Regions from separate parts of the Ornithinibacillus sp. 4-3 genome, predicted to be linked through region 4. Evidence: riboswitches for the same ligand, from Rfam matches in the RefSeq annotation. Region 4 holds a riboswitch; each other region holds the start of a gene.
What was found. A riboswitch is a leader RNA that binds a small molecule or an ion and turns the genes downstream of it on or off. The one in region 4 is predicted to bind thiamine pyrophosphate.
Positions count from the first base shown of each region.

Region 1: another riboswitch for thiamine pyrophosphate. It lies ahead of AB4Y30_RS02485 (YkoF family thiamine/hydroxymethylpyrimidine-binding protein); the one in region 4 lies ahead of AB4Y30_RS16730 (ABC transporter substrate-binding protein).
Region 2: another riboswitch for thiamine pyrophosphate. It lies ahead of AB4Y30_RS14790 (ABC transporter substrate-binding protein); the one in region 4 lies ahead of AB4Y30_RS16730 (ABC transporter substrate-binding protein).
Region 3: another riboswitch for thiamine pyrophosphate. It lies ahead of AB4Y30_RS08530 (long-chain fatty acid--CoA ligase); the one in region 4 lies ahead of AB4Y30_RS16730 (ABC transporter substrate-binding protein).

Region 1 covers NZ_CP162599.1:493,468-499,433, reverse strand. Annotated here, with positions in the region: gene trpC (indole-3-glycerol phosphate synthase TrpC) at 1-511, shown strand, start outside; gene AB4Y30_RS02500 (phosphoribosylanthranilate isomerase) at 518-1,147, shown strand; gene trpB (tryptophan synthase subunit beta) at 1,147-2,349, shown strand; gene trpA (tryptophan synthase subunit alpha) at 2,342-3,121, shown strand; TPP riboswitch at 3,179-3,276, shown strand; gene AB4Y30_RS02485 (YkoF family thiamine/hydroxymethylpyrimidine-binding protein) at 3,470-4,060, shown strand; gene AB4Y30_RS02480 (hypothetical protein) at 4,325-4,483, opposite strand; gene AB4Y30_RS02475 (ABC transporter substrate-binding protein) at 4,488-5,936, opposite strand.
Region 2 covers NZ_CP162599.1:3,032,524-3,038,489, reverse strand. Annotated here, with positions in the region: gene AB4Y30_RS14805 (HTH domain-containing protein) at 1-174, opposite strand, end outside; gene AB4Y30_RS14800 (transposase) at 247-402, opposite strand; gene AB4Y30_RS14795 (hypothetical protein) at 726-881, shown strand; gene AB4Y30_RS14790 (ABC transporter substrate-binding protein) at 998-1,897, opposite strand; TPP riboswitch at 1,982-2,089, opposite strand; FMN riboswitch at 2,646-2,794, shown strand; gene ribD (bifunctional diaminohydroxyphosphoribosylaminopyrimidine deaminase/5-amino-6-(5-phosphoribosylamino)uracil reductase RibD) at 3,744-4,844, shown strand; gene AB4Y30_RS14780 (riboflavin synthase) at 4,851-5,501, shown strand; gene AB4Y30_RS14775 (bifunctional 3,4-dihydroxy-2-butanone-4-phosphate synthase/GTP cyclohydrolase II) at 5,522-5,966, shown strand, end outside.
Region 3 covers NZ_CP162599.1:1,764,981-1,770,946, reverse strand. Annotated here, with positions in the region: gene AB4Y30_RS08540 (ABC transporter ATP-binding protein) at 1-677, opposite strand, end outside; gene AB4Y30_RS08535 (acyl-CoA reductase) at 690-2,126, opposite strand; gene AB4Y30_RS08530 (long-chain fatty acid--CoA ligase) at 2,123-3,172, opposite strand; TPP riboswitch at 3,259-3,368, opposite strand; gene AB4Y30_RS08525 (DUF3995 domain-containing protein) at 3,429-3,893, opposite strand; gene AB4Y30_RS08520 (hypothetical protein) at 3,997-4,428, shown strand; gene AB4Y30_RS08515 (immunoglobulin-like domain-containing protein) at 4,609-5,034, opposite strand; gene AB4Y30_RS08510 (hypothetical protein) at 5,486-5,966, shown strand, end outside.
Region 4 covers NZ_CP162599.1:3,486,068-3,492,033, forward strand. Annotated here, with positions in the region: gene AB4Y30_RS16725 (glycosyltransferase family 4 protein) at 415-1,497, opposite strand; TPP riboswitch at 1,842-1,950, shown strand; gene AB4Y30_RS16730 (ABC transporter substrate-binding protein) at 2,073-3,086, shown strand; gene AB4Y30_RS16735 (ABC transporter permease) at 3,210-3,938, shown strand; gene AB4Y30_RS16740 (ABC transporter ATP-binding protein) at 3,938-4,666, shown strand; gene AB4Y30_RS16745 (hypothetical protein) at 4,800-5,201, shown strand; gene AB4Y30_RS16750 (threonine/serine exporter family protein) at 5,326-5,966, shown strand, end outside.

The sequences.
Region 1 (5,966 bases), 700 kb from region 4:
TGGCTCTATGGAGGATTTACGTGCCGTAAGAGAAGTCGTTAATATCCCTATTTTATGTAAGGACTTCATGATTCACCCTGTTCAAATTGATCGCGCTAAAGAAGCTGGAGCAAATATTATTTTATTAATCGTTGCTGCACTTCAGCATAATAAACTTTTTCACCTATATGAATATGCGAAAAGCCTAGACCTTGAAGTTCTTGTTGAGGTGCATAATGAAGATGAAATGGAACGGGCATTAGATTTAGGTGCTGATATCATTGGGATTAATAATCGTGATTTAAAAACATTCGAAGTGGACTTAGAAACAACGGATTATCTGGCATCAATGGTCATTGACCCGGAGACAATTGTTATAAGCGAAAGTGGAATTCGTACAAAAGAAGATGTAGAAACAGTTGCAAAGGCAGGAGCAAATGTAATTCTAGTTGGTGAAACGTTTATGCGTTCTAATAATTTACAAGCAACCTTTGAAGAACTACAAATTCCTTTAAAAAACACTGAGGATTGATGCTTCATGATAATCAAAATCTGTGGTATAAAAACAATTGAAGCTGCTCAAGTTGCAGCGGAAAAAGGTGCAGATTTTATCGGTTTTATTTTTGCACCAAGTAAACGCCAGATTTCACCAGCACTAGCGAAAACAATCACATCTTCTCTCCCCCCTTCTGTAAAAAAAGTTGGCGTATTTGTCAACGAAACAGTAGAAAAGATGGAACAAATTACAAAAGAAGTTGGGTTAGATTTTGTTCAATTACATGGAGATGAATCAGCTGAAATAGCAAAACAGCTCTCTGCCAAAGTAATTCGTGCCTACTCTAGCAATCATTTGGCAGAAGCAGACTTTTCCTCGTATCCTTGCGATTATTTATTAATGGATAGTCCTGGTGAAGCCTATCGTGGTGGGAGTGGAAAAGTATTTGATTGGAGCCTCCTTGATACATTAGCTGTTCCGAGAGAAAAAGTAATTTTAGCAGGAGGGCTCTCTAGTGAAAACGTAGAACAAGCAATTAAACTAGTAAGCCCTGCCGGAATTGATGTATCTAGTAATGTAGAAACAAACGGTAGAAAAGACCATGAGAAAATAAAGCAATTTATTCAAGCTGCTAGATACGCAGAACATCAGATAGATAAGGAGATGAAATAATGAATTACACAATGCCTAATGAGCAAGGACGATATGGAAGCTTTGGCGGTAAGTTTGTACCAGAATTATTAATGCCCGCTCTAATAGAGTTAGAAGCTGCCTATACAGAAGCAAAAAATGACCCTGCTTTTATAGAAGAATTGCAGCATTATTTAACACAGTATGTTGGTCGTGAAACCCCTCTCTATCATGCTGAAAACTTATCACAAAAAGTTGGTGGTGCTCAGCTTTATTTAAAACGTGAGGATTTAAACCATACAGGTGCACATAAAATTAATAATACAATTGGGCAAGCATTGCTTGCAGTAAGAATGGGTAAAAGAAAGATTGTTGCTGAAACAGGTGCAGGACAGCATGGTGTTGCCACAGCAACTGTTTGTGCACTTCTTGGATTAGAATGTGTTGTCTTTATGGGAGCAGTCGATATCGAAAGACAAAAATTAAATGTATTTCGCATGGAATTACTAGGTGCGAAAGTAGAAAGTGTTGAATCTGGAAGCGGAACATTGAAGGATGCCGTAAATGATGCATTACGCTACTGGGTTAGCCATGTCGAGGATACACATTATATTTTAGGCTCTGTTGTAGGTCCACATCCATTTCCCAAAATTGTACGTGACTTCCAAGCAGTTATCGGTCAAGAAACAAAGCAACAAATTTTAGATAAAACAAATTCTCTACCTGACGCAGTTGTTGCAGCTGTTGGTGGTGGGAGTAATGCAATGGGAATGTTCTATCCATTTATTGATGATGAATCTGTAAAAATGTACGGAGTAGAAGCTGGTGGATTAGGTATAGATTCTAATAAACATTCAGCTACATTATCAGCTGGCTCTGTTGGAATTTTACATGGAACCATGACCCATTTGCTTCAAGATAGGGATGGCCAAATTGAAGAAGCATTTTCTATCTCTGCGGGTCTCGATTATCCTGGAGTTGGTCCAGAGCATAGTCATTTACATGAGCTTGGTCGTGTCACATATGATTCTATTACAGATGAAGAAGCATTAGAGGCATTCCAATTCCTATCCAAAACAGAGGGTATCATTCCAGCATTAGAAAGTGCCCATGCAGTTGCTTATGCGGTGAAATTGGCAAAAGAGATGGACCCAAGTCAGAAAATCGTTATTTGTCTATCTGGACGCGGAGATAAAGATGTTGCACAAGTCAAAGATATATTGGGAGGAATCAAACATGGGTAAAATGCATATTGATCAAACCTTTCAAGAAAAATTAGCTGCAAACTCAAAATTATTTATTCCATATATTATGGCTGGAGATAGTGGGCTAGATCAGCTGAATGAACAAATCGCTTTTCTAGAAGAATGTGGTGTATCAGCGATTGAGCTTGGTATTCCCTTTTCTGATCCAGTTGCAGATGGTCCAACAATTCAAGCTGCTGGACAACGCGCATTAAAAGCTGGAACAACTTTATCAGGTGTTTTAAAAGAACTAGAAAAATCTAAAGAAACACGCCATGTACCAATTATACTAATGACTTATATTAACCCTATTTTCCGCTATGGCTCTGCTAAGTTTGCTGAGAATTGTGCAGCTGCTGGAGTAGATGGTGTTATTATTCCTGACGTGCCAATGGAAGAAGAATTACTTCTTTCAGAAAGCTTAAAGGAAAACGATATTGCCTTTATTCGATTAGCTGCTCTAACCAGTACAAAAGAAAGAATTCAGGCAATAGCAGAACGTTCTGAAGGCTTCCTATATGCAGTCTCTGTCACAGGAACAACAGGAGCTAGAACAACCCATAAGGATGGAGTAGGAGATTATCTAGCATCATTAAAACAAGCTAGCTCCGTTCCTGTACTTGCCGGATTTGGTGTCTCCTCTATTGAGCAAGCACATGCATTAAGCAAGCATTGTGACGGTGTTATTGTAGGAAGTACCATCGTAAGTCTTCTTCATGAAGGAAAAAGAGAAGAAATAACAGAGCTCATTCAAGGATCTATTGCTAAATAGGATAACTTTACTTTTTTAAAATATTTCGTTAGGATTATATGTAGTTATAAATGAATATTTCCACACTAGGGGAGCTTCTAGCTGAGAAGAAAACTTTCTGACCCTTATAACCCGAACTAGGTAATACTAGCGTGGGGAAGTGTAGTCAAAATGATACGTATCATTGCATACATTAAGACTGCCCTTTTCCAAGGCGCAGTCTTTTATTTTCTTTCAGCAGAATACTTCTTCCTCTATAGCTAGTGGACAAGTAAATCTCTGGCAAATATCACAGATGTTAATAGAAAAATCTAGAGATCATTATGCCAAAACATCATTATTTATTAATTTTAAAGGAGGATTTTTAACATGGAATTAACTTGTGGTACAAGTAAAATTGCAGGTGCTAGTTTTTCAATTTATCCAATGAGTGATGACTTTGTGGATATTATTTTAAATGCATTAAAAGAGGTCGATACTTCCAAAGTATGGGTAGAGACAGATGATGTTACAACAACTGTTCGCGGGAAGCTTGTACATGTATTTGATGTGACAGCTGCTATGTTCCTACATGCTGCTAAAACAGGAAAGCATGTAGGTTTACAGGTAACTTATTCACTTGGTTGCCCTGGTGACTCTACTGGTGATGTATTTATGGCTGAAGATGATGTTCGTCTCAATCAACCTAACTTTGCAGATTTAAAACAATATGTAGCTGCAAAATTTTCGCTTTACCCTTTAGGTGGTGGGCAATATATGGATATTATTTATAGCCAAATTGAGGCAATGAGAGCATATGTTGAGGTGTCAAAAGCACATTATTCTACCCGTTTACATGGGGAAGCTGTTGATGTATTTAAAGGACTCGAATCTGTATTCCAAGCAACTGTTGATGGCGGTTCAAGCCATACTGTGATGACTGTTTCTATCTCTGCAAATAGCCCATCGCATGTAGAATAAAAAGAGTTAGAGTTGGCTTATCAATGTAGTAAGCCAACTCTAACTCTTTTATGGTAGTTCTATAACATCTTGATTTTTTATCCTATTTTCTAGATTTCATCCATTCATTTTGTACGATTATTCGGCTATTCCACATTCATTTTTGTAAATAAAACTGCCCAAACTTTGCTATGTCTGTAGAAAATTGAATGCCTCCCCAGTGTGATTTCCATCTGAATTGGTATCCTATAATCCTTAATCTTTAAACCTCTAATAAACGTAGTTCTAAGCCCCTTCTGCAATCACTTTATCGTTTCTGACGAGCATGAAACTAATGTAATTCAAGTTTTCCTCTTCCACAGCATCTAAAAAAGATAATATCGCTTTAGACGAAATTCCTTCATCTTCAGAAGTACTTCGATATAGTTGATTTTCATTGTTCAATTCATTATTCTTCCATCTTACGTACATTCCAAAGAATCAACGAGTCCATCCACTCTAATCCCTCTATCGTATCTCTATATGCATAAAGCGCATTACCATCTCCAACTTTTATGATTGGTCGATAATCTATAAACCATCTTTGTAAATCATCATACAATTTTTGCGCGCCTTCTAGATTAGGCTGGCTCCATATCTCATCTAACAAGGCATCGAGCTCTGGGCTATCTGTCCACCCCGAAAAGCTACTGTTCATGAACAGTAATGAAGTTGGTTCAGGTCTTGGAGTATCAGACTTAGTATAGAGATCATATGCATTCTCATCTTCACGTAATTCGGAAACGGTAGCAGAATCATATACTGCTAATTTTGCATTCATTCCTAGTTTTTCGAGCTGTTCTTGAAGGACAACAGCTGAATTATAGATATAGTCATGATCTCTTCCCGTCAAAATAGTGATTTCTTCACCATTATATCCCGCTTCCTCCAGAAGCTCCTTAGCATAATCTATATCATTTTGGTTGTACCTATCTTTTCCATAATCACTGTACCACTGTTCCTCTTGATGAGACATCATCAAATTATGACTGAGGTTATAATACTCTGGATCTGTAAAAGAGGCCATCAAAATATCCTCATTATTTAATCCAATTGCTATAGCTTCCCTGGCGATTGGATTTGCAAATAATCCTTTCTTTTTGTTAAAGTAAATACTTAATCTGTTGTCAGATGCCGAATCTATCTTGATATTTTCATTATTTTTTAACTGATCCAAACCATCTATAGGAAGACTTGAAGCAATATCATACTCACCAGACATTAAGCCAGACATCGTCGTATGAGAATCAGGAGTATAATGTAAGTACAAATCATTTACAAGTGCCTCTTTTTTACCATATAACCCATCTGCCGGTTCGTTAATCGGTTGATAATCTTCAAATCGTGTTAGGTGAATATACTGATCTTGTTTCCATTCTTCAAATTTGAACGGACCAGTTCCAATATACTCATTAATACTTTCCTCACCCGCACTTTCCACAATTTCTTTCGGCATAATTGAAGGCAAGTTAGCACCATTAAATGCTAAGACAGCGAGAGTAATTGAAACTGGTTCAACAAGTTCCAAACTAGCTGTATAATCATCAACCTTTATAAATTCAGCTCCCTCAAAGGTTTCTTTCCCGGTGCCAGATAGTTTTAGCCATCTATTCATGGAAGCCACAACATCATCTGCATCCATCTCCTCACCAGTATGGAATAAAACTCCTTTTCGTAAATTAAAGGTAATTGTTTTTCCATCCTCACTCTCTTCCCATGATTCAGCTAACATTGGCTTGACATTATAATCTAAATCAAATGTGACTAGCGTTTCAAATATATTTCTCGTTACTTCAATAGTGGATCGTGCAGTAGTAAGATGGTTATCTAATGATGGAGGTTGTGAAGGAAAGGCCACATTTAGTTCTCCTTTTATTTCTTTTGGGTC
Region 2 (5,966 bases), 450 kb from region 4:
ATCAAATCCTGCATCTTCAAATATTTGACGAGGAAATTTTCCTTCTCCATATTCTTTAACAGCTATTGCTTTAAATTCATCCGTGTATGTAATTGCCTTTTTACTAACCGCTTTTACATAAGGATGTTTCATCAATAAGTACTGTTCTTGATCTGTAAATAATATTTTCGACATTTTCATCCGCCCCATTCGCAATTTCTTTCATTATAAATAAAAGTACCCCATAAGAGAGACTTTTTAAAGTGTCTATCTTATAGGGTACATTTTAAAATATTCAAGAAGTTTATGACTACCAGCCTTTGTGTTGGCAAACCGTAAGGTATTCTCAACAGGTTGTCCTTTATCGTCAATCACCCCAACTTCATGATGACGTTTACCAATATCAATCCCAACATAAAACATAAAAAGCACCACCTAAATTAAGTATTTCAGATGGAGGAAAATCCTCTATTCTTTATAGATATCCAACCTCGTCCGATATGCGACAACTAATGTGCCATCCAGCTCATACGAATGATTCTATAAAGACAGAGGTGTCAGTCTATCCAACGAAGACAAAGCTTCAAGGTTACACACGACAACCTCTATCTGATTAAATACATTATACCTATAAAAAGGTACAACGATTTTAAAACTAGTAAAAATACTAGTCAATAACAATATACGAGGTTTAAGATAATATCAAATGATTATATGTATTTTTCTAAAGTGATAAATAATGGGAAATGCCTAAGCATGCAGAGGATTTATACTTTTTTAAAAATGATGAAGTTTGGCTGGCAACAAGCAGTCATGAAGAATGGTGTGTAATTTATCCGCGAAATGCAGAAGAAATAGAAAGGATAATGAATATAAAAGGGATAGTTGCCATGATTGAATAGGATGAATAATCTATAAAAATTACGACTTTTAAGTAGAGAGTAATACAGGTTTTCAGAGGGCTTTACTAGAAACACATCCATTTTGATTAATTTTTCAAAATGGATGTATATTCATTCTACTGAGAAAGTTCATTTGTCCAATATTTTTTAGGATCTATTATTTTGTTGATTTTTCCAGATTTTTTTAGCCAAATTTGTAAATCATCGTAATATTCGTATGCCATTGAAAAGTCATATGTGAAGCAAGGTAGTGTGGCGTCTGTAATTTTATTGGAAAGCGGGTCAGCTTTATCCATATTGGTGAACGCATTATAAATATCTTTTGCTTCTGCAGGCTTTTCATAAATAAAGTCAATGGCCTGGCGAATAACTTTTAAAAATCGCGCAATAGCCGACTTGCGGTTGCGAAGTATTTTTGGGGAAGTAATAAAAATCAACTGGCAAAAGTCAGGGATACCCCAATCCTTTAGTGCAAAGTACTCAACATCCAGCCCTTTGTGTTTCGCTTCTATGATTTCAAAGTTTTGAAAGGTAAGTGTGGCAGCATCAGCTTTGTCCTCTAGTAAAGCGTCACTATGATAAAAACCATTGTTAACAGGGATAAAATCCTCTAGTTTACATACACCACCATCAGATTCGACCATTGTTTTAACAATTGCAAGACCACCTAATCCTGGAGCACCTGGATATTGAATTCTCTTGCCAATTAAATCTTTGGGACGGGTAATTCCTTTCTCTTTAACATACATTACTCCACCATTTGTATGTAAGAACCGGGAAAATCCAATTACAGATTCATCGTTTGCACGGTCTTCAACAAGATGGAGAGGCTCAGTGATAGCGATATCCATGTTTCCCTTTTTAATCTCATTTATTGCATCAAAATGTTCCTCTGGCTCCACCATATTAATGCTAATATTTTCTTTCTTAAACCACCCCTTTTCCATTCCAATAATTAAAGGAATATGGTCAGGGTTTAAAAACCATTCTAATCCAATTGATATTTTTTCTTCCATTTTGAAGTTCCTCTCTCATATTTTCTTATAATAAAAAAAGCAGAATCACTAAAATAAGTGAATTCTGCTTGTTACCCATAATTAAAAAAGCTTCATTCACTTCCCTACGTTGGTACTGGCCAAATCAGGTTCAAAGGGTTAAAGAATAAACTTTCTTCTCTCAGCTTCTATGAAGCACCCCTAGTGGTGATATTTAATTTGTATTTACATTATACTGAGAAAATTATCATAGTTCAAGAAAATAGAGAATAGTTATTATTAGGTAAACTTTAATTATAGAATAATATAGATAGGGGAAATTTGAATTTTTTGATTAATAAATCTACACAACTAGTAAAATTAATGTAAACTAGTCTTATGAAATAGTAGTATTTGAGAATTAAAGAAGGTAAATAAAATGAAGATAGAACAATAAAATATTTCGTAAATTAAAAAGGGAAATTTGGTATGTTGAATATTGGGAATACAAATAAGTTAATATGTTGTAATAATTAAAAAAGGAGTATATCAATGAATACCTTAACTTTTAATGAACTCCAATCCGAGAAGGAAATCCTTGAAGCATTTCCGATTGGCTGGGCGAAGGTTGATATACCATCGTCTATTTGGGGGTCACTTCACTATGCTAGGGGGTCATTCCTTTAGATGAGCAAGAAGCTCTCTGTTTCTAAAACTCATTTTAATTTTCAATAAAGTGTAATTCTTGTATAAGCGATTTAGTTGTGTTACAATTTTTTCAATTCAATAGGATTTCCTTCGGGGTCAGGTGTAATTCCTAACCGGCGGTGATGAGGCATGCCTCTTAGTCCGTGACCCGGATTCATAGATAATATGAAAACGGTGGATTTGGTGAAATTCCAAAACCGACAGTAAAAGTCTGGATGGGAGAAGGAAAAACAAATTCTTCAAACTAATGCTGTTTTTGATGTTTATTTGTTATGCTCTTTTTTCTCCCTTGCCGAAATAGGTAAGGGAGATTTGTTTGTATGGAGAGGATTATTAGGAAAGGTTTTTTGAAATGAATGAACATGAATATATGAATCTGCTTTCACTAGCGCGTTTTACTTTAAGCCAATTCCTAACCCGAGTTTAGGTACTGGATTAATCGAGAACGGTCAGTTCGTGGGGATTGGTGAAATTGACATTCCCCCATAGAAGTTCGCGCTATCGATGAAGCTGATAACTCTTTAGTAGAAGTTGTATTACACTTAATCTGTGTAGCCATGAAGGGAAATACCTCTATGTGCTGACTAAATTGGTATTCAAAAGGTCATTGTAGCAATTCTAAATCCACTAGCTTCAGAAGGGAGTGTTGAAAAGCTTACAAGCCAGGTATTAGGGTGGAAATCGGATTATGCTATACAACTCAATGGAGAGTTTTCCCATTTTATTCAAACAAACACTCCAATCGTAACAATTAAAGCGGTCATAGGCATTTAAATAGCAGCGAAATCGGGAGATAATAAATGGATTAGCTCTCCTGATTCACGTCAAGTTCTACATCAGCACTGTCATGAGCTTGTTAGAATGCTGGTAGGAATATCTTACATGACGACCCTCTTTTAACCACCAGAAGACCCCGAGGTGGAATAAATCCCATTCGAATTGTGTTAGAAATGGAATTTCAAATTCCAACGTTTGCAAATGTAGTTCAAAATCGCACTGTAAGGACAATCATTTTTACAAGGAAATTAGATTCATTTAGAAAAGAAAATAGAGCCAGGAACTTATTATTGCTCATTAAGTTTTAAAGACATTAGAAAAGCGGAAGATTATATCTGTTCGCGAAGGTGTTTCAGCTAACTTTCTCCTCTACTTGATTGCACCAGAAGATTGGAGTGATAGTTTGGATATTAAGTATATGAGAAGAGCTCTTGAATTGGCTAAAGGTGGATTAGGATATGTAAATCCTAATCCACTGGTAGGTGCATTAATAGTTAAAAAAGGCAGAATCATTGGTGAAGGTTATCACAAAGCTTATGGTAGTCATCATGCAGAGATTAACGCCTTTCTAAATGCAACTGAGGATGTTAAAGATGCAACTATGTATGTTACTTTAGAACCTTGCTCACATTACGGTAAAACACCACCTTGTGTAGAGGCAATAGTTGAAAAAAGAATAAAGAAGGTAGTTATCGGGTTAAAAGATCCTAATCCTCTTGTAACCGGACGGGGAATAAAAATCCTTGAGGAGGCAGGAATAGAAGTAGTTTCAGGTGTTCTAGAGGAGGATAACAAAAAAATAAACGAAATATTTCTGAAATATATAACTACAAAATTGCCCTTTGTCATAATGAAAACTGCAATGACTCTTGATGGTAAAATTGCCACTCGCACAAACTCATCCAAGTGGATAACTGGGGAACTGTCCAGGAAATATGTACATGAGCTTAGACATAAAGTGGCTGGAATTATGATTGGAGTAGGTACAGTGCTTGCTGATAATCCGTCTTTAACAACGAGATTAAAAGATAGAAAAGGCTGTGATCCAATAAGAATAATTGTAGATAGTAGTGCGAGAATTCCTCTTGAAGCGAAGGTATTAAACCTTGCATCTAATGCGAGAACTATTATAGCAGTTACTGAAAAAGCAGATATGAAAAAAATAAAGATGCTTGAGAAAAAATGTGCCGAAGTTATTGTGATACCTTCCAAAAATGCGAGAGTTGATTTGACTTTGCTTATGAAGAAGCTTGGTGAACGAAAGATTGATAGTATTTTGCTAGAAGGCGGAAGCGAATTAAATTATGCCGCACTTGAGCAGGGGATTGTTGATAAGGTAAATGCATTTATAGCTCCTAAAATTATTGGGGGGAATACCGCTAAAACTCCAGTTGATGGACAGGGAAGAGCGCATATGGAAGAAGCAATAAATCTTGATTGTTTTGATATTCATCGTTTTGGTGAAGACATCATGCTAGAAACCTATATAAGAAGGGGGAACTAGAAGTTTATGTTTACAGGATTGGTAGAAGAAATTGGTAAAGTTGAATCCATTATTAAATCTACAAAGTCATCCAGAATAACCATTAAGGCAAAAAAGGTTCTTGAAGGAGTAAAGCTGGGGGATAGTATATGCACTAATGGTGTATGCCTTACTGTAAGCTCCTTTGATAGTGGAAGATTTAGTGTTGATGTAATGCCAGAGACAATAAGACGAAGCAATTTGAGGAGCTTCTTACCTGATGACGAGATTAATCTTGAAAGAGCTTTAAGATTAGGCGATAGACTGGGTGGACATATTGTCAATGGTCATATTGATGGTACTGGAATTATTGAAAATTTCAAGCAGGAAGATAATGCGTTATGGATTACGATCGTAACCTCACCTGAACTTTTTAAATATATAGTGCAGAAAGGATCGATAGCTATTGATGGTGTTAGTCTTACGGTAGCATATATAGATGAACCCGTATTCAAAGTATCAATTATTCCTCACACCAAGGATACGACTACTCTGTTTCGAAAGAAGGTAGGAGATGAAGTAAATCTGGAATGTGACATGATAGGAAAATATATCGAAAAATTACTGGATGCTAATGAACAAGTGTCAATTAATAAAGGCATAGATTTTAATTATTTAAGTGAAAAAGGATTTGCATAAATAGAGATGGAGGTCAGAGAGTGAATAAGTTTAACACAATTGAGGAAGCAATAGCAGATATCAAAGAAGGAAAGATTATAGTTGTAGTAGACAATGAAGATAGAGAGAATGAAGGAGATCTTCTTATGGCTGCAGAGAAGGTAACGCCAGAAGCTATCAATTTCATGACAAAGTACGGGAGAGGGCTTATATGTATGCCGATTACAAGGGAGAGATTAAGAGAATTAAATATTCTTCCAATGGTAGAAAGAAATACAGATTCACTTCAGACCGCGTTCACTGCTTCCATTGATGCTGTTGAAACAGTAACAGGAATATCAGCTCATGAGAGAGCCGCCACTGTACTTAAGGTTCTTGATTTTAATGCAACAGGGACAGATTTTAAAAGACCTGGGCATATGTTTCCATTGGAGGCAAAGGATGGCGGAGTATTAAAGAGAGCAGGACACACAGAAGCAGCAGTAG
Region 3 (5,966 bases), 1.7 Mb from region 4:
CGATTTGTATTATTTTCCTCATATATAGGTGTCTTGCCATCATAAATAAAAGCACCATTTTCCATAACACCAACCCGATGTGCTAAAAAAGCAGCTTCTGCAATATCATGGGTAACAAATAGCATTGCTAGTTTTTTCTTCTCATTTAAATAAAGTAATTCATTTTGTAATTCTTCCTTTGTCATTAAGTCCAGTGCCGCAAAAGGTTCATCACAAAAAAGTAAGGTAGGCTTGGTAATTAATGCTCGTGCAATTGCTACTCTACTTTTTTGACCACCTGAAAGTGTTAATGGATAACGTTTTGCTAAATTAGGAATTCGCAACATCTGAAGTAGCTCTTCTGCATATGCATAATCCTTTGCTTCTATTTTTCGTTGCAGCTGAATTGGCAATAAAATATTATCTATTACTCTTTTCCACGGTAGTAATGTCGCATCTTGAAATACAAAACCAATATCTGAAAGTGGATTATTTACTAGATTTTGCTGATGTAGCACCTGTCCTGCTGTTGGTATTTTTAATCCGGCTGCTATTTGAAGTAGTGTTGTTTTACCACTTCCACTTCTTCCAAGCCAGCAATGAATTTCACCCGGAGGCAATACCCAATTTATTTTTTCTAAAGAGAAAGCTCTCTGTTCATATTGAAATGAAACATCTTGCAATTCTAATTCCATCATTTTGTATTCCCCCTAATCTGTATATGTATTTAAAGCTTCTAAATCTCTAATTGTAGCTGGATCAATATCAATTAATTGGACAAGCTCTCTTAGTAATGAATAACCATCCTGATGCCAACCGGGATGAAGCTTTGTCATCCTGCCTATACTGGTTACTCTTGTTATTCCATATCTACTGAACGCTGTTGCTACAGCAAATAAATTTTCTACAGATGCACCAACACCAACTGTTTGCAAAATATCACGTTTATCCTGAAGTACATCTAACACTTCTTGCCAATCATCTACTGCAATTACATGAACCGTCCGAGATAATGGGGATGGCTCTAAGCTAAGTTTTTCTTCATACGCTACCATCCAAGCACTTACTTTAGAAGAGAAAACCTGAGCAGATTCTTGCCATTCTTTCGCATCACGCCAAGCAATTCTTTCACTTGCCTCTTCCATAGAGAGCTTACGCAATGGATAACGTTCTTCATATACTTGCAATTTCCTTGCTAATAATTCTGCCCATTCCTTTGGTGTTGTTCGCCCCCTGCGTTCTACAAAAAAGGTTTGTGGAGAATAACAGCCTTGTTGATCATAACGAACAATATCTAATGCTGCTTGATCTGCAAATTTTTCACTCTTTTGATGATCTAATGCTTCACGCAGTAATAAGCCAAAGCTTAATTTATGACCGAAAGAAATAAAGCGAGTAGGTGCTACTATTTGAGCTTGTAAGTTAATAATAGTTTGATTCGTTCCATAACCTACCACAACATCAGATGCTCTAAATAAAGCTTTTTCACGTGCTTGATCCCCTCCTTGCCATGAAACAATTGCCATTGCATTAGCTAGACGTGGTTCTACTTCTGCTAAAACTTGGCAGAATAAACCGATGAAAAAAGGTTCTGCACTAGCAACTTTCCCAACTACTCCACCTTTTACTAAAAGGCTTGCAATGAAACTCCAAAGTGGTAATCCTGGTACATTACCTGCCCATATATGTGTTGTTAATTGCGGAGAAATTGCTTTTGTAAATCCACCATGTGAAGTCGGTTCAAATTGATCTAATATGTGAGGCTGCTGAAAATTAACATTTAACCAGCGACGTAATTCATGCTCACGAAAGGTTTGCAAAGATTGTGTAAGCCCTAAACGCACCACTTCAGCGTTATATCCTGTAATAATCGGTAACAGCTTTTCAGCTTTTTGCCGAAGTGGATGTGTACGATCTAATAATAGATGGACAGTCTTATCAATTGCCTTCATCAAATCAGTTGTATGCAAACATTGAATTGGTGATGCTTTGATCATTTTCGTGAGCTGAGTTAACTGTTCAGAGCTAGGATATGGCATATGAATTTCTAATTCTTCTTCTCCTTGTTGAAAAGTAAGCACACGATTTGCTATATCCATTGTTCTTGCTTCTGGAGGTAGATATCCACCATATTCAATCATTTTCATGATTCTTTCTCCTCTAACCATTCTTTTGCAGACAAGGAACAGCCTTTAGGTTCTGCATTTGCTTGTCTACCAAGTAATTCAAATCCTGTATCCCTTTCGATCGCTAAATCACTTGTTTGGACTGCTGGAACAGAATGAATATTAGCTAAATCAATATGCACCAATATACCTACCTCCCCTTTAGGTACTTCTTCTCCTGTAATCGGATCGACGACTTTAAAACGAAGCCAATGTGGCGCCTGTTTAATACTTGGTTGATTTTTAGTAATTTTCGCATAATACTGTGTAGATAATTCTGTCATTCCATACATATTAATAAGATTTTCTATATTCACATGGAATATTTGCGCAAGCTTATTGTAAAACACATTTTCTTCTAAGGTACGAGAGAAACTTTTAAAACCACCTGTATCGAAAATTAGACTATCTGCATGTAGAGGAAGTGATTCTCCTTGCTCCTCTAATGCATCAAATAAATGAACAAAACTATAGCTAGCACCAAGTACAATTACTGGAATATTAGCATGCTCCTTTATCCACCTCATAAATGCTTCTAGTTGTAATCCATTTTTTGTGACAAAATGTCGTGAATCTTCTGTACCGAAATGTTTGCGGTGTAATTCTAAATAATGAGCAAGCGAAGAATTAGGCATTTCTTGTACATTAGGAAATAAAATTGCCATTGGACGGATTTCGTCACTAACAAATTCTCGAAAGCTTCTTAAGGCAGAAAGATCATATATTTCTAAATCCGCATGATAATGCTTTCCCTGCTTTCCACTTGTTGTTCCACTTGTCATAAATACACGTGCACATTCCTTCTCCGGAACAGTACTTAGAAATGTGTTTTTAAAAGCTTCTGTCGATACACTCGGAATATCCTTCCACGTTTGAACTTGTAGAATTCCGATTCCTTTTCTCCTACAATATTGTTGATAAGCATTATTCTTCCTATATAAATGCTTGAAAAGATCTATGGCAAGTTCATTAAAGTTTTGCTCACTTGCTGCTGGTTTCTCGATAAATGTTTGAATTGCCTGTTTCATTATGCATTCCTCCTAAAAATAAACACAATAAAAAGCACCCTAGCTATACGAAGCCTAGGGTGCATACAATTTTATGTAAAAATAAAATACTTTTCCTGTATGTTCCCTACGCTGGTATCAACCAGATCAGGTTCTAAGGGTCTGTATCTTACGGATATTATCTCAACCAGCAACACTGGTCCCCCCACATGTTTATTCAATTATTACCTCTAACTCTGCCATAGTTTTCATATTTTTTCAATATAGAATAGCCACATTATTTTTTCACAGCCAAGAAATAACATATTCCACCAATCATCCAAAATGGCTCCCAAAATACTAAACGCCAAAATGTTGCATGTGTATCTAAGTCAAATTCTAAAAGACCAAATGCGCTCATGGAAATGGTAATAAAATTTAATAAGCCATATAAAAACAAGAAAATTCCAGCTGCTTTTGTCACAAAATAAAATACTTTAATAATAATAGGATTACGCCAAGATATAAGTAATAATGATAACCAGATAGCTCCTAGCAATTTTACAAATCCAGTAAGCCATACAATCACAATGAAAGAAGGCTCCGGATCAAGCGACATTTCATATATGGCTCCTCCAAGAGATCTTACTCCTACCATACCACCCATCGCCCAGTAAAAACTCATTGCTGCAAAGATAATCGTCCAAAATATTCCGAGCGTAATAAAGGTTCGATTGCGTTTGAAATCAAAATTTTGTTTCATTCTACGCCCTCCCTTCTATACTACTCAATCAAACTCATTGTAAAAAATCAAGCTGTAACATAAGACCCGTTTTTTACGTCTTATCAAAAAGGAGGGTTTAAAAATGAGGTATATTTTATTTTTATTGATCTATTTATTTGTGTATGGCATATACAACACGGGTGACGAAAAAAGTGAATATACTTATGAGGAAGATGTTATTCAATCTGGAATTGAAGCTGAAGTACTAGCGTTTGAGTTGGAGGAAGCCAAAGAACAGGCAAATCTAATTGCTGAAATTACCATTATGGATAAAGTAAAAGAAACAGATAAGGAAATTGGTATGCCTTATACCGTTTTTCAGGCACAGATTAATCAGGTGTTCAAAGGAAGTGCAAATCCAGTAATTACTATCAAGCAAGATGGAACTAGTGAAGTGCTAGTTAATTCTGTCGAACCTTTTGCTAAGGGAGAAAAATATATTTTGTTTTTAAAAGAGACAATGAAAATAGATGCTGACTACTGGATCATTGGTGAACAAACAGGTGTTTTTTAAGTAGATAATGAAGAAATTTATCTCAAATTTCCTCTTTCCAATGTAGATGATTTGGGAATTTCATATGATCTTATTGAAGATGCTGAAGGTTGGGAGATACAAATTTTTGATAAAGTAAGATTTATTGAAATTATTGAGGATTAATTGCTATTTTAAGTCATACTTCCTTGTTTTGAGAAACTATTCTATATGAAATTCAATTATAGGATGTATTACCCCATTTGCGGTTGAAACAGTTTTCTCTACACGATATTTCCCCAATTCGTATTCATGTTGCTCCGGATATAATTCAATCGTAAATGGATGAGCTTCATTAGCAGGAAGATGAATTTCAACATCCTCCACATTTAGCGATAATGGTACTTCTTTCCATTCACTATCCATATAATGTTCAATTACATAATAATTGCTTGTGGTTAGATCAACTGAAGTATTGTTTTGCAGTTCGATTTCTAACTTTTCTAGGGTGGAGGATAAAACTGTTATGGAAAGATTTTCTGAATCAAATATTGGTTGTGGGATGGAAATTGATTTAGGAGCTTCTTTATTACAGGCTACTATAGTAAGAAATGTGCAAAATAACATGAGTAGAGAAATTTTCTTCATAAATCTACACCTCCATATTATCAAAAAAGATGGAATCAATGCTTGCTCTCATCTCTTTCCATCATTAATTCTACCTAGTATTCAGTATAGTTTTCAATACTTACTTTAAGTATAGCGTCTAAACCCCTATATAACAACGCTACAGAATAGGCATGCCTTTAAAATTGTATAAGAATCTTTCCATTTTTGACGCTGGAAGAAAATGAAATTCACTACAAATCATATTTGAAAAAACTACAACGTCTATTCCAACTTCATTATGAAAGAATTAAATCTACTTTTTAGAATTAAATTTTTCTATATCAGGGTTTTTGATAAAAATATAAAATTCAATATCCAATTCCCTTCCCCCTTTGTGAAAGAGCTATATATCTACTTGTTCCCTATTATAAAGCTTAGGATTCGTTTTACAAAAGAAGGGAAATATATACACTGGAAGGAGTGGTATATCATGAGCCTGAAAAGGTTGGGTTTTGTAATCTCAGGAATAACAATCTTACTTATCCTAAGTGCATGTCAAGGAGGGAATGATCCTTCACCAGATGAAATTGATGTCTCCCAACCAGAATATGAATTGGATGAGGAACAGCAAACAGAAGCCGGTGAATCTAATAATGATGGAGCAGCTTCTGGAGAAGGAGAAGAAGATACAGATAGCGAGGGCACTTCCAATAATAATATAAAACAAAAAGATTACTCCAGTGAGCAGGAAGCCATCGATGCCATTGACAACTATGAAGTAGTGGAACAAACAAACATTGAACTTGGGTATGGTATCAAGGCTCTCTCAGAAGGGGCTACCGGTCACCAATATATTTCTTGGAATGAAGGGAAATGGATGATTCGAGTAAATGCACCAACTGATCCTGAATATGCAACCGGAAATTATGAGAATGGAGAAGAGCTTGCCAGAACTGTAGTCGATTATTTAG
Region 4 (5,966 bases):
AAATTGGAGTGGCACAACTGAGATAAAGGAAACATGCCTCTTTAGGGGTATCCGACGTTAGACTTTAGCCTGATTTTAGTCGGGCTTCCTTATAAAACAAAACCGATGTTGACTTTCACCTGCGAGGCACGACGGACAGGATGTCCTAGTATCAGCGTTGGTGCTCGTGACGTGACCGTATTTAGCTGATGAAAGTGCGGCTATGACTCTGTCTGCGCCTGACGGCTTGCCAATCGTCAAGTCTTCTTTATTGTTTTCTTAGTTTTTGACGCTCGGAGCTAGACAGTTCTATCTCTGAATAAGAATAAATTTGTGCAAAAGTTTTACACTTTCTTATCTCACAAAAAAACACCTGCAGATTTTAGACTTCTATCTACAGGTGTTTGAATTTCAAACGAAATACAACTTTATTAATTAACGATCTTCCACATTTTTTTTCCGAACAAATAGTCGTTTGTACGCATCTATCACGGGTCTTCTTCCTCCAAGAACAATTCCTGCCATTTCTGCTAATAAATGTAGAACAACAAGAACAAGGGCAGTAATCAATAAAGCAAAGGTAATAGAGGCTTTAGCAAATAGAACTGCTAACACACCAAAAACTGCGCTAAACACATAAATAATTACTACGGCTCCACGATGCGTATAACCTGCCCGAAGTAGTTGATAATGCACATGGTAATTATCTGCTACCATAATACTTTCTTTATTTTTAATTCTCCTTACAATCGCAAAAAAAGTGTCGAAAATTGGTACAGCTAATAAGATTACTGGAATAATAAAGCTTAATAGCGCAATATTCTTAAATAAACCAAGAATCGATACTACTGCAATCATATATCCTAAAAAGTTTGAGCCTGAATCACCCATATATATCTTTGCTGGATAAAAATTATGGTATAGAAATCCTAAATTTGAACCAATCAATACAATACAGAAGTAAGCAGCCACTACACGCACATCAATCATCGCCATAATTAACATGCTTGTAAAAGCAATGGTTGTCACTCCTGTGGCTAAACCATCTAAACCGTCAATCAAATTAATTGCATTCGTAATTCCAATAATCCAAATGAAAGTAACAAGAACACTAATAAAACCTAGTTCTACTACTCCAAAAAAAGGTAGTGTGATTTTCTCAATTACTAAACCGGAAGAAATTACCAATGCGGCGGCTGCAATATGTCCTCCTAGTTTGACATATGGCCTTAATTCAAATCGATCATCTAGAGCGCCAATAATAACAATAATTAATGATCCAAAGAAGATTTCCCATAAATGTTCATGCTGTGGCTGCAGATAAAGAATCCCTAAATAAGATCCAATAAAAATAGCCACGCCTCCAAGTCTTGGAGTTGGATTTTCATGTATTTTTCTCCTGTTTGGATGGTCCAACACTTCAAATTTCATAGCGAGGGCTCGTACAGGTATCGTTAATATAAATGTTGAAACACATGCTATAAGTAGAGCAACAATTAAATCAAATGATTGAATCATCATGTCCTCCTTGTAATGCTATCGTTTAACAGCTCTTTTTCTTTAAGAGGGATTTCAAATTTAAACTAAATTGCTAATTTTTATCACGTACTTTTAGTTTGCTATATTATATCGAATTTATGAGGAATTGAACATGAGAAAATAAAACAAAGAGGAATAATCACTTTTCTTCTGCCTTATATTTGTCAAAATAAGCTACAAAATGATTATTTCATTTTTTATTTTTATTACAGAAAATCAGTTACTCTAGAAAATGGATTTTGATGTCTTTGCAACTTTTAATTTTTTATGGCATACTTATCTCTGTAATGCATTACACATTATTTGAATGATGTACAATTTTATATGTTATGTAGGGGAGCTTTCTTTAAAGCTGAGATTGCATCCATAAGATGCTAACCCTTAGAACCTGATCTGGTTGGTACCAGCGTAGGGAACATAGACGTTAATTCATTGTAATACGATAAATGAATGTTTAATTTCCCATGCGCTAAGAGCTAATCTTAGTGCATTTTTTTATTTCAGGAGGACTAACATATTAAAATGACAACAATGAACTTACGGAGGGGAAAATTTTGAAGAAAGCATTTTATTTATGTGTGTTCGTCGTGTTAGCTATTGTTATCTCTGCTTGTAGTAGTGAGAAAGAAGACAATGACACAAATAAAAAATCTGGAGATGGCAAAAAATTAACACCTGTTACTTTCGTTCTTGATTGGACACCAAATACAAACCATACTGGAATTTATGTTGCTAAAGAAAAAGGATTCTTTGAAGAGGAAGGATTAGATGTAGAAATCATACTGCCTGGAGAGGTTGGCTCTAACCAACTTGTCGCTTCTGGGACAGCAGACTTTGGAGTAAGCTACCAAGAGCGTCTTATTATGGCTCGCCCTGAAGGTCTCCCGCTCGTTTCTATTGCTGCAGTGATTCAACATAACACAGCTGGATATGCGTCACCAGTAGATAAAAACATTCAAACACCGAAAGACTTTGAAGGGAAAAAGTTTGGAGGCATTGGAGTTCCGCTACAAGAGGCTATGATGCGTTTCATCATGGAAGAAAATGGTGCAGATGTAGAAAAGGTTGATTTTATCAATATTGGACAATCTGATTGGTTTACAGCTATTGAAAGAGATGTGGACTTCTCTACAGTATTCTACGGCTGGACAGGCATAGAAGCAGGGTTACGTGGGCTGGACATCAATATGATGTATTATATCGACGTTGCAGATGGGCTTGATTTCTATACACCTGTTTTAGTAACCAGCGAAGATATGATCGAATCAGATCCTGATACTGTGAGAGCATTTATCCATGGAGCTACAAAGGGATATGAATTCGCAATAGATAATCCAGAAGCAGCAGCAAATATTTTAATAGAAGCTGAACCCGATTTAGATCCTGAGCTAGTTAAACATAGTCAAGAATGGTTAGCAGATCGCTACCAAGATGATGCCGAACAATGGGGAATTCAAGAGCTAGAAAGATGGGAGAAGCCTGCTAAATTCCTGCATGAAAATGGTATTGTTGATGAACTAATTGATTTTGAAAAAGCATTCACAAATGATTTCTTACCTGAAAAGTAATCAGAATCAGGGATTGTTGAGGTCATTTTCAGCAATCCCTTTATTTAATGAATTTCATAAAATTATAAAATAGCGTGGTGTTATACAATGATCCTGCAAATAATAAAAAATAGCTGGCGGCCTGTGACTGCAATTATAGTCGTGATTCTTCTCTGGGAATTAGCAACCCGCATTTTTGATATAGAAAAATGGTTCCTACCTGCTCCTTCTGATATTTGGACAGAATTCACAGAAGTACTTCCCGAGTTTATGCCACATTTCTATGCATCCCTACAACTTACAACTTCGGGATTCGCTATCGGTGTTTCTGTTGGCTTAATTATCGCTTTGATATTACATACCTTGCCACGGGTAAAAGAAACATTCTACCCTTTCTTAATCTTATCGCAGAACATGCCAGTAATTGTTATTGCACCACTACTTGTTATTTGGCTTGGTTTTGGGCCGTTGCCTAAGCTAATTATTATTACCATTGCCTGTTTCTTCCCAGTAGCAATTTCAGCACTAGGAGGATTTCAACAAACCAATCGAGACCTTGTTTATTATATGAAAATGATGGGTGCTACAAGATCACAGCTTTTCTTTAAATTAGAGTTACCTCATGCATTACCATCCATTTTCTCTGGTCTAAAAATTGCTGCAACATATAGTGTCATGGCAACAGTTGTGTCTGAATGGCTTGGCGCTCAGAAGGGAATTGGTGTGTTTATTACACTTGCTACCTCCTCTTACCGTACTTCCCGGGTATTTATTGCCATAATTATCGCCATGTTACTAAGCCTTGCATTCTTTGGTCTTATCTTATTATTAGAAAGATTAATTATTCGTTGGCAGAAGGGGGAAGAGAAATAATGAAATTAGAGATACACAATATTCATAAATCATTTGGAGAAAAGCTAGTATTAGAAGGAATCTCCTTTGATGTAAAGGATGGGGAATTCATCTCTCTTATTGGTCCTTCTGGCAGTGGAAAAAGCACACTATTTAATCTGATCGGTGGATTATTAACTCCAGACACTGGAGATATCTATATGGATGGAGAATCGATTATAGGAAAAAGTGGTCATATTAGCTATATGCCACAACAGGCAGCATTATTTCCATGGCGTTCTGTCTTAAAAAATGCATTACTTGGGCAGGAATTGCACGGGAGCCAGGATGAAAAGCGAGCTATTCATATGTTAGAAAAAGCAGGAATTGCAGAAGTCATTCATGCATATCCTCATGCTTTATCTGGAGGCATGAAACAACGAGTTGCTTTTATTCGTGCGTTACTGAGTCCGCAAGCGTTTATGTGCTTAGACGAGCCATTCTCTGCCCTAGATGAATTTACTCGATTAGAAATGCAAAAATGGCTCCTTTCCACTTGGGATCAATTCGATAAATCTGTACTATTCATCACCCATAATATTGATGAGGCATTATTTCTATCAGATAAGATTGTTATCTTGTCTACAAATCCAGCTCAAGTTAAAGAAATTATTCAGGTCCCCTTTGCACGACCTCGCAATGAGGAGCTTTTGCTTTCTGCTGACTTTTTAGAATGGAAAAAGTATGTTATGGGAGCGGTTCAAGCGTAAAACGTATCTAATTCATACCGCTTACTTCCTTAGAACATAAGAATAAAGTTAGCCAATATTTTTCCGCTCATTGAGTGGTACATACGGTTATGCTAAAATTACTTATATATTCTTATATCAAAGGAGGTAATTTATGAGCCCTTATATATTTGTTGCAGCCACGCTACTAGCTGCCCTTCCGATTCTACTTATATTTAAAATTTCTATAGAACGAATAAAAGAGAATCCTGAAGCTGTAATGAAAGTACAAACACAATTTTTTATTTGGGTGGCACTTGCCGAAGTTATTCCTTTACTTTTAATCATCTATGGAATGATGAATCTTCAATCTGGAAATGGCATTGAAGCACTATATGTCCCTGCAATTATTATCTTTTTAACAATTGGCTTTGCAACCCTCTTTATTATTTTACAAAGGTTTTTCGATGTTACAGAAGAATCAAAAAATCTCATACAAACATTTTCCTTTTTAGGAATAGCAATGGCTAATGCAATTCCATTTGTTTGTATTATAGGATTATTTATGATGATATAACAGCAAGCTTGTAAATAGGTGTTATAAAGCGCCTATTTACAAGTTTTTTCATTGTAGCGTTATTTTATTGGGGATACTATAATAGTGAATACGTTTTATGTTCGAAAAGAGAGGTGTGAATCAGATGGATGGTTCTCGAGATATCGCAAAGGTTAGCATGCTTGCAGGGAAAATTATGCTAGAAAGTGGTGCGGAAACACATCGTGTCGAGGATACAATGACACGTATTGCAACAGCTTATGGTCTAACAGATGCTCAAAGCTTTGCTATGCCTACAGGAATTAATTTTTCGACTTCGTTTGCAGAAGCATCTAATTTGATGCGAATTTCTAATCGTTCAACAGATCTCCATAAAATTGCTGAAGTAAATGATATATCACGACAGATTGCTGCTGGTGAGCTCACTTTAACAGAAGCATTAAAAGCATTGCAAGCTTTAGAAAAAACTGATCTGTCTTTTCCCAAATGGCTACAAATTCTTGCAGCAGCAGCATTAAGTAGCTGTTTTGCAATTATGTTTGGTGGTAATTGGGCAGATTTCATACCTACATTTATCACTGGTGGAATTGGCTTTTGGATGATGCTGATTGTACTTCACTTTGTTGAAATTCGTTTTATTGCTGATTTTGCTGCATCATTCTTAATTGGAATTCTAGCAATTATCTTTATTCAAACTGGTTTAGGTGTGGAAATAGATAAGATTATTATTGGTGCAGTCATGCCATTAGTTCCTGGACTGCCAATCACAAATGCTGTACGTGATTT